2 linked regions of the Kribbella solani genome follow. The protein of the gene in region 1 interacts with the protein of each later gene in a pairwise test. Links are inferred from orthologs where the notes say so. Each region holds a gene or a part of one and is shown on either strand. Other genes may lie near its edges.

Evidence for each region. The genes of interacting proteins can lie anywhere in the genome.
Region 2: the proteins of thrS (region 1) and rplA interact in binary tests that used the Escherichia coli proteins (3 or more experiments, as listed by UniProt). The link is inferred for Kribbella solani from one-to-one orthologs.

The regions. Positions count from the first base shown.
Region 1 is NZ_JACHNF010000001.1:2,097,102-2,102,803, forward strand. Bases 1,266-4,254 are described here. They hold thrS (threonine--tRNA ligase), read right to left. Parts: upstream 3,777-4,254; coding sequence 1,755-3,776; downstream 1,266-1,754. Other genes in these bases: HDA44_RS09350 (HIT family protein), read right to left, coding at 1,266-1,758; HDA44_RS09360 (DedA family protein), read left to right, coding at 3,992-4,254. Outside these bases: pgsA (phosphatidylinositol phosphate synthase), read right to left, coding at 1-147; HDA44_RS09345 (hypothetical protein), read left to right, coding at 262-1,185; more of HDA44_RS09350, read right to left, coding at 1,186-1,265; more of HDA44_RS09360, read left to right, coding at 4,255-4,636; HDA44_RS09365 (NAD(P)H-dependent oxidoreductase), read right to left, coding at 4,588-5,256; HDA44_RS09370 (sigma-70 family RNA polymerase sigma factor), read left to right, coding at 5,315-5,702. UniProt on the Escherichia coli protein: Catalyzes the attachment of threonine to tRNA(Thr) in a two-step reaction: L-threonine is first activated by ATP to form Thr-AMP and then transferred to the acceptor end of tRNA(Thr). The rate-limiting step is amino acid activation in the presence of tRNA.
Region 2 is NZ_JACHNF010000001.1:6,708,245-6,712,387, reverse strand. The notes cover bases 1,357-4,143. They hold rplA (50S ribosomal protein L1), read right to left. Parts: upstream 3,218-4,143; coding sequence 2,495-3,217; downstream 1,357-2,494. Other genes in these bases: nusG (transcription termination/antitermination protein NusG), read right to left, coding at 3,778-4,143; rplK (50S ribosomal protein L11), read right to left, coding at 3,334-3,765; HDA44_RS31035 (alpha-hydroxy acid oxidase), read left to right, coding at 1,357-2,378. Outside these bases: more of HDA44_RS31035, read left to right, coding at 1,335-1,356. UniProt on the Escherichia coli protein: One of the primary rRNA binding proteins, it binds very close to the 3'-end of the 23S rRNA. Forms part of the L1 stalk. It is often not seen in high-resolution crystal structures, but can be seen in cryo_EM and 3D reconstruction models.

The DNA.
Region 1 (5,702 bases):
ACCGCGTGGGAAGAAGATCAGCGCTCCGGCGGACACACCGATGGTGCCGACCAGCGTGACCATGTCGGCACTCACGCCGAGCTTGAGCAGGAGGGTGGCGATCGGCGTGATCACCTTGGTCCAGAACTGCCGGAATCTGTTAAGCATGGCGACGCGATCGTAGTCCAGCCAGATCACCATCCGGTGACAGGCTCCCCGCCGCGGCCAACTTTCCGGTCCAGACCAGCATCCAATCTCCATTCACACAGTGGAGGGGGAACCATGAACACCTGGACCAAGTACTCCGGCCTGCTGGCGGTCGGCGTACTCACGACTGGGCTGCTGCAGGCGACGCCTGCGACGGCGGCCCAGTACACGACGACGGCGACGGCCTGCCGGATCTCGGCCGGCGCGATGACCGCTCAGGGCGACCACCGGATTCAGACCTTCGCCGCGACCAAGCCGATCACCCGGACCGAGAACCGGACGGTCGCGAAAGGCCTCTGGCCGGCCGGACTGGTACGGCTGAGCAGCAGCTGGTTCAAAGGACGCGGCGCCGAGAATCCAGACATCGGCCATCACGGGCTGGTGGTCGACACGCAGAACACCCTGTACGACGGGCAGTACGCGATCACCAGCAACGGCGGGCTGTACCCGCACTGGGAACGGATCGGCGGCGGCTGGGGTGGGTACCGCGCGATCGAGCGATCGCAGGTGCTGCTGTCGCCGACAACCGAGCGGCAGACGGCGTACGGCCTGGCGGGCGACGGCACCTTGCACCGGTGGAACATCACGTCCACCGGCGGCCGGCAGTCCTGGAAGCCGAGCGGGACGGCCGGTGGGTACGCGGGGGTGAAGAGCATGGCGCTGATCAGTCAGACCAAGACGTACGACACGTTCCTGATGAACGGGAAGGACGGCGCGCTGCTGACCGTACACATCCCGACGACATCGCCGATGAAGCCAGTGGTGAAGAAGGTCAGGACCGCCACGTGGCAGGGCTTCGAGGCGATGATGGGCGCCCGGTGCGGCACCAACGGCACGCTGCTACTCGGCATCGACAAGGACACCGGCGCCGGCTACCTGTACGCGGTCGGGCATGGCGCGACCGTGATCCAGGGCCTCGGCAAGGCACCGGGTACGTTCGCCGACCCGGTGCCGTTCGCCTGGCACGAGAACAGCGACCCGAAGCTGTTCGGTGAGTAACTAGGGCCAGGACTTCGCGAGCAGGGCGCGGGTGTCGGACAGCAGTTGCGGCAGGACCTTCGTGTGCGCGATCGCGGGCATGAAGTTGGTGTCACCGGCCCAGCGCGGTACGACGTGCTGGTGCAGGTGCGCGGCGATCCCGGCACCCGCGATCTCGCCCTGGTTCATGCCGATGTTGAAGCCGTGCGCGCCGGAGACGGTGCGTACGGCCTGCATCGCCTGCTGGGTGAGCGTGGCGACATCGGCAACCTCCGCGCCGGACAGCTCGGTGTAGTCGGCCACATGCCGGTACGGCACGACCATCAGGTGACCCGGGTTGTACGGGTAGAGGTTGAGCACCGCGTACGCCGCCTCGCCCCGATGCACGATCAGCGCATCGGCGTCCGGCTGACTCGGAAGCCGGCAGAACGGGCAACCCGATCCCGCCTCGGCGCTGGTCGGCTTGTTCTCACCCTCGATGTACGCCATCCGGTGCGGCGTCCACAACCGCATGAACGGATCCGGCACCCCGACCCCGTCCTGCCGCACCAACTCCTCCGGCTGGTACGGCGAGGCGGGACGGTCTTCGGTCATACCTGGACGCGCTTCTTGACGGCCTCGACGATTTCGGCGACGGCGGCCGCAATCGGTACGCCGTTCTTCTGGGTGCCGTCGCGGTACCGGAACGAGACCGAACCGGCGGCCATGTCCTCGTCACCGGCGATCAGCATGTAGGGCGTCTTGGCCCTCTGCGCGTTCCGGATCTTCTTCTGCATCCGGTCGTCGGAGGCGTCCACCTCGACCCGGATGCCTTCTGCCTTGAGCTGCTTGCCGATCTCGAACAGGTAGTCGACGTGGCCGTCGGTGATCGGGATGCCGATCACCTGGACCGGCGCCAGCCAGGGCGGGAAGGCGCCGGCGTAGTGCTCGGTCAGCACCGCCACGAACCGCTCGATCGAACCGAACAAGGCCCGGTGGATCATCACCGGCCGCTGCCGGGAGCCGTCCGGCGCGGTGTACTCCAGCTCGAACCGCTCCGGCAGGTTGAAGTCCAGCTGGATCGTCGACATCTGCCAGGTCCGGCCGATCGCGTCCTTGGCCTGGACGGAGATCTTCGGGCCGTAGAAGGCCGCGCCGCCCGGATCCGGGACCAGCTCGAGACCGGAGCCCTCGGCAACCTCCCGGAGCGTCTCGGTCGCCTCCTCCCAGACCTCGTCGGAGCCGACGAACTTCTCCGGGTTCTTGGTGGACAGCTCGAGGTAGAAGTCGTCCAGACCGTAGTCGGCGAGCAGACCGAGCACGAACGTCAGCAGGTTCCGCAGCTCGTCGCGCATCTGCTCACGGGTGCAGTAGATGTGCGCGTCGTCCTGCGTGAACCCACGCGCCCGGGTCATCCCGTGCACCACACCGGACTTCTCCAGCCGGTACACGGTGCCGAACTCGAACAGCCGCAGCGGCAGCTCCCGGTACGAACGGCCCCGCGCGGCGAAGATCAGGTTGTGCATCGGGCAGTTCATCGGCTTCAGGTAGTAGTCCTGGCCCTGCTTGCGGATCTGCCCGTCCGCGCCACGCTCCTCGTCCAGGTGCATCGGCGGGTACATGCCGTCGGCGTACCAGTCCAGGTGGCCCGACGTCTCGAACAGCTGGCCCTTGGTGATGTGCGGCGAGTACACGAACTCGTAGTCGTCCTCGACGTGGCGCTGGCGGGAGTAGTCCTCCATCACCTTGCGCAGCACGCCGCCCTTCGGATGGAACACCGCCAGCCCGGAGCCGATCTCGTCCGGGAAGCTGAACAGGTCGAGCTCCGTACCCAGCTTGCGGTGGTCGCGCTTGGCGGCCTCCTCCAGGCGGCTCAGGTACGCCTTCAGCTCGTCCCTGCTCTCCCAGGCGGTGCCGTAGATGCGCTGCAGCTGCGGGTTCTTCTCACTGCCCCGCCAGTACGCCGCGGCGGTCCGCATCAGTTTGAAGTTGCCCAGGTAGCCGGTGGCGGGCACGTGCGGCCCACGGCACAGGTCCTTCCAGGCGACGCTGTCATCGCGGCGGATGTTGTCGTAGATGGTCAGCTCGCCACCGCCGACCTCGACACTCGCGCCCTCGGCCGCGTCCGCCGCGGAGCCCTTGATGCCGATCAGTTCGAGCTTGTAAGGCTCCTTGGCAAGCTCGGTGCGCGCGTCGTCGTCGGAGACCACCCGGCGGCTGAACCGCTGCCGCTCCTTGATGATCTGCTGCATCTTCTTCTCGAGCGTGGTCAGGTCCTCGGGCGTGAACGGGGTCTCGACGTCGAAGTCGTAGTAGAACCCGTTCTCCACCGGCGGGCCGATGCCGAGCTTGGCGTCCGGGAAGACTTCCTGGACCGCCTGCGCGAGGACGTGCGCGGTCGAGTGCCGGATGATCGCCCGGCCGTCCGCCGAGGCGGCCTTGACCGGCTCGATCCGGTCGCCGTCCGCGACCACCCGGGACAGGTCCCGCGGCTCACCGTTGACCCGGGCGGCGATGGCGGAGCGGTCCTGGCCGAAGATCCCGGCGAACAGCTCCCCGATCGTCGTCGTCTCGGTCACACTCCGCTCAGCCTCGCCCTCGACGCCGACCAGCTGGACCTTGACTTCCGACACGTTCACTCCTCAGGTCTCGCCCGGCGGAAATGCCGGTCACGCACAGATGGTATCGACTGACCTGACGAAAGTAGGGGTCGGGACCAGCCGCTCGTCCGATGTGCCGACCTGCTCTCTCTTCATAGGTTCGTTGCTATGAGCGAGCGAAGCGAGGTCATCATCCAACACAGCGTGACTCGTGCCTCATCCGCGCCCGGAGCGAAGCGAGGACGTGGATGAGTTCCGCGATCCTGCACTTCGCCGGGGAACTGATGTCTTCGTGGTGGATCTATCTCGCGCTGTGGGGGTTCGCGGCGCTGGACGGGTTCTTCCCGGCGGTCCCGAGCGAGACTCTCGTCGTCACGGCCGGTGTCTTCGCCGCGTCGACCGGCGAGCCGAACCTGTTCGCGGTGATCGCGGTCGCGGCGATCGGCGCGTTCATCGGCGACCACATCTCGTACGCGCTCGGGCGGGGTGCCGGTGGGCGGATGCTCGACCGGGTGAAACCGGGGACCAAGCGGCACAACGCCGTGATGTGGGCACGTACCGCACTCGCCGAGCGCGGCGGGCTCGTCCTCGTGGTCGCGCGGTACGTGCCTGGTGGCCGGACCGCCGTCACGCTGACGATGGGCTCGGTGCGGTACCCGCTGCGCCGCTTCTCGCCGTACGCCGGCCTCGCGGCGATCAGCTGGGGCGTGTACTGCACGCTGGTCGGCTACATCGGCGGGAAGGCGTTCGAGGACAACCCGTTGAAGGGCGTCATCCTCGGCATCGGCCTCGCCCTCGGCGTGACCCTGGTGGTCGAACTCGTCCGGCACCGCCTGAAGAAGAGTCAACCTAAGGTCGAGCCTGAGCCCGAGATGACCTCATCCCAAGCCTGAGCGAACGACTCCTCCGCCAGCGGTTTCAGGTCAGCCAGGCTGTCGACCAAGCCGGTCAGCGTGAGCTCGGCGCGGATGAACGTGACGTGCTGGACGCCGTGGTTGGTGAAGTACGCCCGCAGGTACGGCGTCTGGTGATCCCAGCCGGCCCGTGGGGTCCCCGCGCCGTAGGCTCCCCCGCTCGCCGTGATCACCACAACCTTGGTGTCGTGGAGTGCTCCACCGGCGAACGCCCCCGGGAAGCTGACCCTGTCGATCCACGCCTTCAGTGCCGCTGGCAGCGAGTAGTTGTACAGCGGCGTCCCGATCAACAACAGCTCGGCCGCTCGTATCTCATCGATCAACGGACGAGTGAGCTGCCACGCCTCCCTCTCAGCCGCTGTCTCCACGAGCTGATCGACTGCCGGCAGCGGAACCGTGCCAAGGCTCTCGGAGCGGCGGCCGAGCTGGCAGTACGCGGTGTCGATCGGGGCGATCGGCTCGGCGGCGAGGTCGCGGTAGCGGTAGTCGGCCGAGCTGTGTGATGCCAGCCAGCGGTCCGCGTACGCGCGGGTCAGCTGCCTGGTCACCGACTCGGCGGTGTCATTTGCACTGCAGTCCAGGTGGAGCACGGTGGTCACCTTCGTTGTCTCGTGGTCGTCAGACTGGGTGACGGCATACGGCGTGGAAAGGTGACCGGTGAGCGACGGACTGATCGAGGCGTTCGAGGCGGAGCGCGGCAAGCTGAAGGCGGTCGCGTACCGGCTGCTCGGATCGCATGCCGAGGCTGAGGACGCGGTGCAGGAGGCGTGGATTCGGCTGCACCGCACCGATGGTGTGGACAACCTCGGCGGCTGGCTGCGCACTGTGGTCACCAGGATCTGCCTGGACGAGCTGCGTGCGCGCAAGATCCGTCCGGAGCAGTTGTCCGGTCCTGAGGAGCTGCAGGAAGTGCCCGCGCTACGTAGTACACCGGAAGACGAGGCGCTGGTCGCGGACTCTGTCAGCCGCGCGCTGCTCGTCGTACTGGACACACTCGAACCGGCAGAGCGGATCGCGTTCGTACTACACGACATGTTCGCCGTAC
Region 2 (4,143 bases), 4.6 Mb from region 1 along the record:
CCGTCGTGCCGGCCGGGGCGCAGAAATCGCCGCCCGTACTGCGTCATACAACCAGCGTACCCGCTCACCAACTCCCCGCCACATCCGAACGCAATCGCTTCCCCCCGCAACCGAGCGCGATGACCTCCCACCAACCGAACGATCTCGATCACCCACCCGCCGCCAACCGCACCCAGTAAGCACTCCACCTCCGCCCGACCAGGCTCCCTGCCCGACCAGAGCAACGCAGCACGCTGCCCGCCCCACCAGGCCGAACGCCTCGCCGCGGCTCCGTCCGGCGCCATTTGAGTAGTGAACCTCTCCGGTTGCCCGTTCACCACACGCATGCAGGTGGCGAACGGACCATTTGAGGGGTTCACCACCCAACAGCGCCAAAGTGAACCGCCCCGCACGGGCGGCGAGCGTCAGCCGGTACGCACCGCGAGCGGGCGTCAGCCGGTACGCGCGGTGCGTCGGCGTCAGCCGGTATACGCTGCCGCCGAGCGTCAACCGGTACGCACCGCGAGCGGGCGTCAGCTGGTAGGCGCCTTGCGTCGGCGTGGCTGAACGCCTCGCACGGCGGCTCCATTCGGCGGCGCCCTTCGAGTGGTTAACCGGCTCTTGTGTCGTAGGTGTGGGTCACTCGGAGCCGGCTTCCATCGGCGCGCAGCGGCTCGACACCGCCCTGAACGGAACTTCGCCGGCACCACACACAAACCCACCTCCGAAGAGCCGACCACCCCCGGTCAAGGCTCGCCCGCCCGCACACCCCTCAGCCAGAGGGTTCGACCGCTCACCACACCGGCCCACGCAGTACACCCGCCGAGCACCCCACAAACAGCGCCTCACCGCCCCCCGGGGTGATCGCGCGCCCCCTCCAACCCGCTTTGAGAACCCACCACGCATTTCCACGCCCGAAAAACACACGGTGGCTTCCCAAAGGAGGGATGGCGGCGGCCTTTGAGAACCACGGACCATTCCGCCGCCGACTTGCTTGCGCGGCAGCTTCCCAAGGCGCGCAAGGCCAGCGGGTACACGGAGCGAAGCCACGGCAGGGGCCATGGTTGACGGGCTTTGTGACCGATGGCGGGTTGCAGCACGACAGCGGACCAACAGCCCGTCATCCTGACCGCCTCGCCGGCCATCTGCATTGCCCAGCCGCCACCGCGGGCAGGCGTCGGCCGGCTCGCACCGCGGGTGGGCATCAGATCGTACGGGCCGGGGTGGGCGTCTGCTCGTACGTGGCGGGGGTGGGCATGGGTCAATGTGAGTGGGAGTTGGTTTGTGGCGGGGTGGATGTGGTTGGTTGGGAAAGGCGTCGCGGAGTTGTTGGGGGCGGTGGGACTATGGGGCGCATGCGCTGGATTGATGGGCTGGAGGGGGCCGCCGCGGAGAAGTTGCCGGAGGCGGTGCATCGGTACTTTCGGCAGGGGTCGGCCGCGGGGGTGAGCGTGGGTGAGGCCGTCGCTGCCTGGTCGGCGTACCGGTTTCGGCCGCGGGTGCTGAACGATGTTTCCAGCGTCGACCTGAAGACCACGGTTCTCGGCGTACCCGTCGATGCGCCGATCCTGGTCGCGCCGTCGACCATGCAGCGAATGGCGGACCCGGACGGCGAGGTCGCGATGGCGCGTGGGGTCAGCGCGGCCAACTCGGTGCTGGGGGTTTCCAGCAACGCGGGTACGAAGTTCGCCGAGCTGGGTGCGACCGGTGTGCCGTGGTGGCTGCAGATCTACGTCGTACGGAACCGGGACATCACCCGGCGGATGCTTGATGCCGCCGTCGAGGCCGGCGCGCGGGCGATCGTACTGACCGTGGACACCCCGGTCGTCGGGCGCAAGGAGGACGAGGGCGCCACCGTCTGGGACCTGGTGCAGCCCGGCCAACTGCTCGCCAACCTGCCTGCTGGTGACTGGACCGACGACGATCTGGCGAAGGCCGACGACCTGAACCCGGACGTGATCGGCTGGCTCGCCGAGCGTACGGGCCTGCCGATCGTGGTGAAGGGCGTGCTCCGCGGGGACGACGCGAAGCGCTGCGCGGACGCGGGTGCACGCGGGATCATCGTCTCCAACCACGGCGGCCGGCAGCTCGACGGCTCGATCTCCACCGCGCGGGCGTTGCCGGAGGTGGCTGAGGCGCTCGGCAGCAACGGGGTCGAGGTGTACGTCGACGGTGGGATCCGCCGTGGCGAACACATCCTCACCGCGCTTGCCCTGGGCGCCCGGGCGGTCTGCGTCGGCCGCCCCGCGCTGTGGGCGCTGACCGTGGACTCCGCCCCCGGCGTAACCCGGCTACTCACCGACCTGGCCGAAGAACTGGCCCACACCCTCCGCCTGAGCGGCCACACCTCTCCCAGCTCCCTCACCGCCGACCTCATCACCACCATCACCACCCCGTGAGCACCGGCGGATGAGGCGGGTGCAGACCCAGCTTGGTGAGCGCGGTGGGAGGTTATGGAAAGCAGCAAGCCCCCGGGAACGTGTCCCGGGGGCTTGCTGGTGGTGCGAGGTGAGGATCAGGCGTCGGCCTGGTCCTCGGTCAGGTTGCGGGTCAGGTTGGGGTCAACCTGGACACCGGGACCCATGGTGGTCGAGAAGACCGTCTTCTTGATGTACCGGCCCTTCGAGCTGGCCGGCTTCAGCCGGAGGATCTCGTCCAGCGCGGCGCTGTAGTTCTCCGCCAGCTGGGCCTCGTCGAACGACGCCTTGCCGATGATGAAGTGCAGGTTCGCGTGCCGGTCGACCCGGAACTCGATCTTGCCGCCCTTGATGTCGGACACGGCCTTGGCCACGTCCGGGGTGACCGTACCGGTCTTCGGGTTCGGCATCAGACCACGCGGGCCGAGGACGCGGCCGAGGCGGCCGACCTTGCCCATCAGGTCGGGGGTGGCGACGACGGCGTCGAAGTCGAGCCAGCCGTCGGTGACCTTCTTGATCATGTCGTCGTCGCCGATGAAGTCGGCGCCGGCGGCCTTCGCGGCCTCGGCCTTCTCACCGGTGGCGAAGACGAGGACCCGTGCCGTCTTGCCGGTACCGTGCGGAAGGTTGACGGTGCCGCGCACCATCTGGTCGGCCTTACGGGGGTCGACCCCGAGACGCATCGCGACGTCCACGGTGGAGTTGAACTTCTTGCTACCGGCGGCCTCCTTGGCGAGCCGGATCGCCTCCAACGGCGTGTACAGGTGATCGAAGTCGATCTTCTCCGCGATCGCGCGGTAAGCCTTGCTGCGCTGTGCCATTACTGCTGTGCTCCCTTCAACGAACGATGATGAGTCGTTCGCGGTTTGTGGTTCGGCGGGCGATGATGGCGCCCTTCCACACCTGCTGATCCACCATGGCGGACCTGGTGGATGTCCTACTTGTCGACGACGACGCCCATGGAGCGCGCCGTACCCTCGATGATCTTCATCGCGGCGTCGATGTCGCGGGCGTTGAGATCCGGCATCTTGGTGGTGGCGATCTCGCGGACCTGGTCCTTGGTGATCTTGCCGACCTTGTCCCGCTGCGGGACGGCCGAGCCCTTCTGCAGACCGGCGGCCTTCTTGATCATCTCCGGCGCCGGCGGCGTCTTGGTGACGAAGGTGAAGGAACGGTCTTCGTAGATCGTGATCTCGACCGGTACGACGTTGCCGCGCATGGATTCGGTCTGGGCGTTGTACGCCTTGCAGAATTCCATGATGTTGACGCCGTGCGGACCGAGCGCGGTACCGACCGGCGGGGCCGGCGTCGCGGCACCGGCCTGGAGCTGCACCTTGACCAGGGCAGCGATCTTCTTCTTGGGAGGCATTCTGTCGGGTCCTTAGACTTTCTGGATCTGGTTGAAGCTGAGTTCCACCGGGGTCTCCCGGCCGAAGATCTCAACCAGGGCCTTGATCCGCTGGGCCTCGGCGTTGATCTCCGTGACTGTGGCGTGCAGGGTCGCGAACGGCCCGTCGACCACCATGACCGAGTCACCGACACCGAAGTCGGCAACCTCGACCTTCTTCTTGGCCGCGGTCTTGGCGGGTGCGGCACCGGCTTCGGCTGCCGCCGCCTCGGCCGCCGCCACGACGGCCGGTGCGAGCATCTTCTCCACCTCTTCGAGGCTGAGCGGGACCGGCTTCTGGCTGTTCCCGACGAAACCGGTCACCGACGGCGTGTGCCGTACGGTCGACCAGGACTCGTC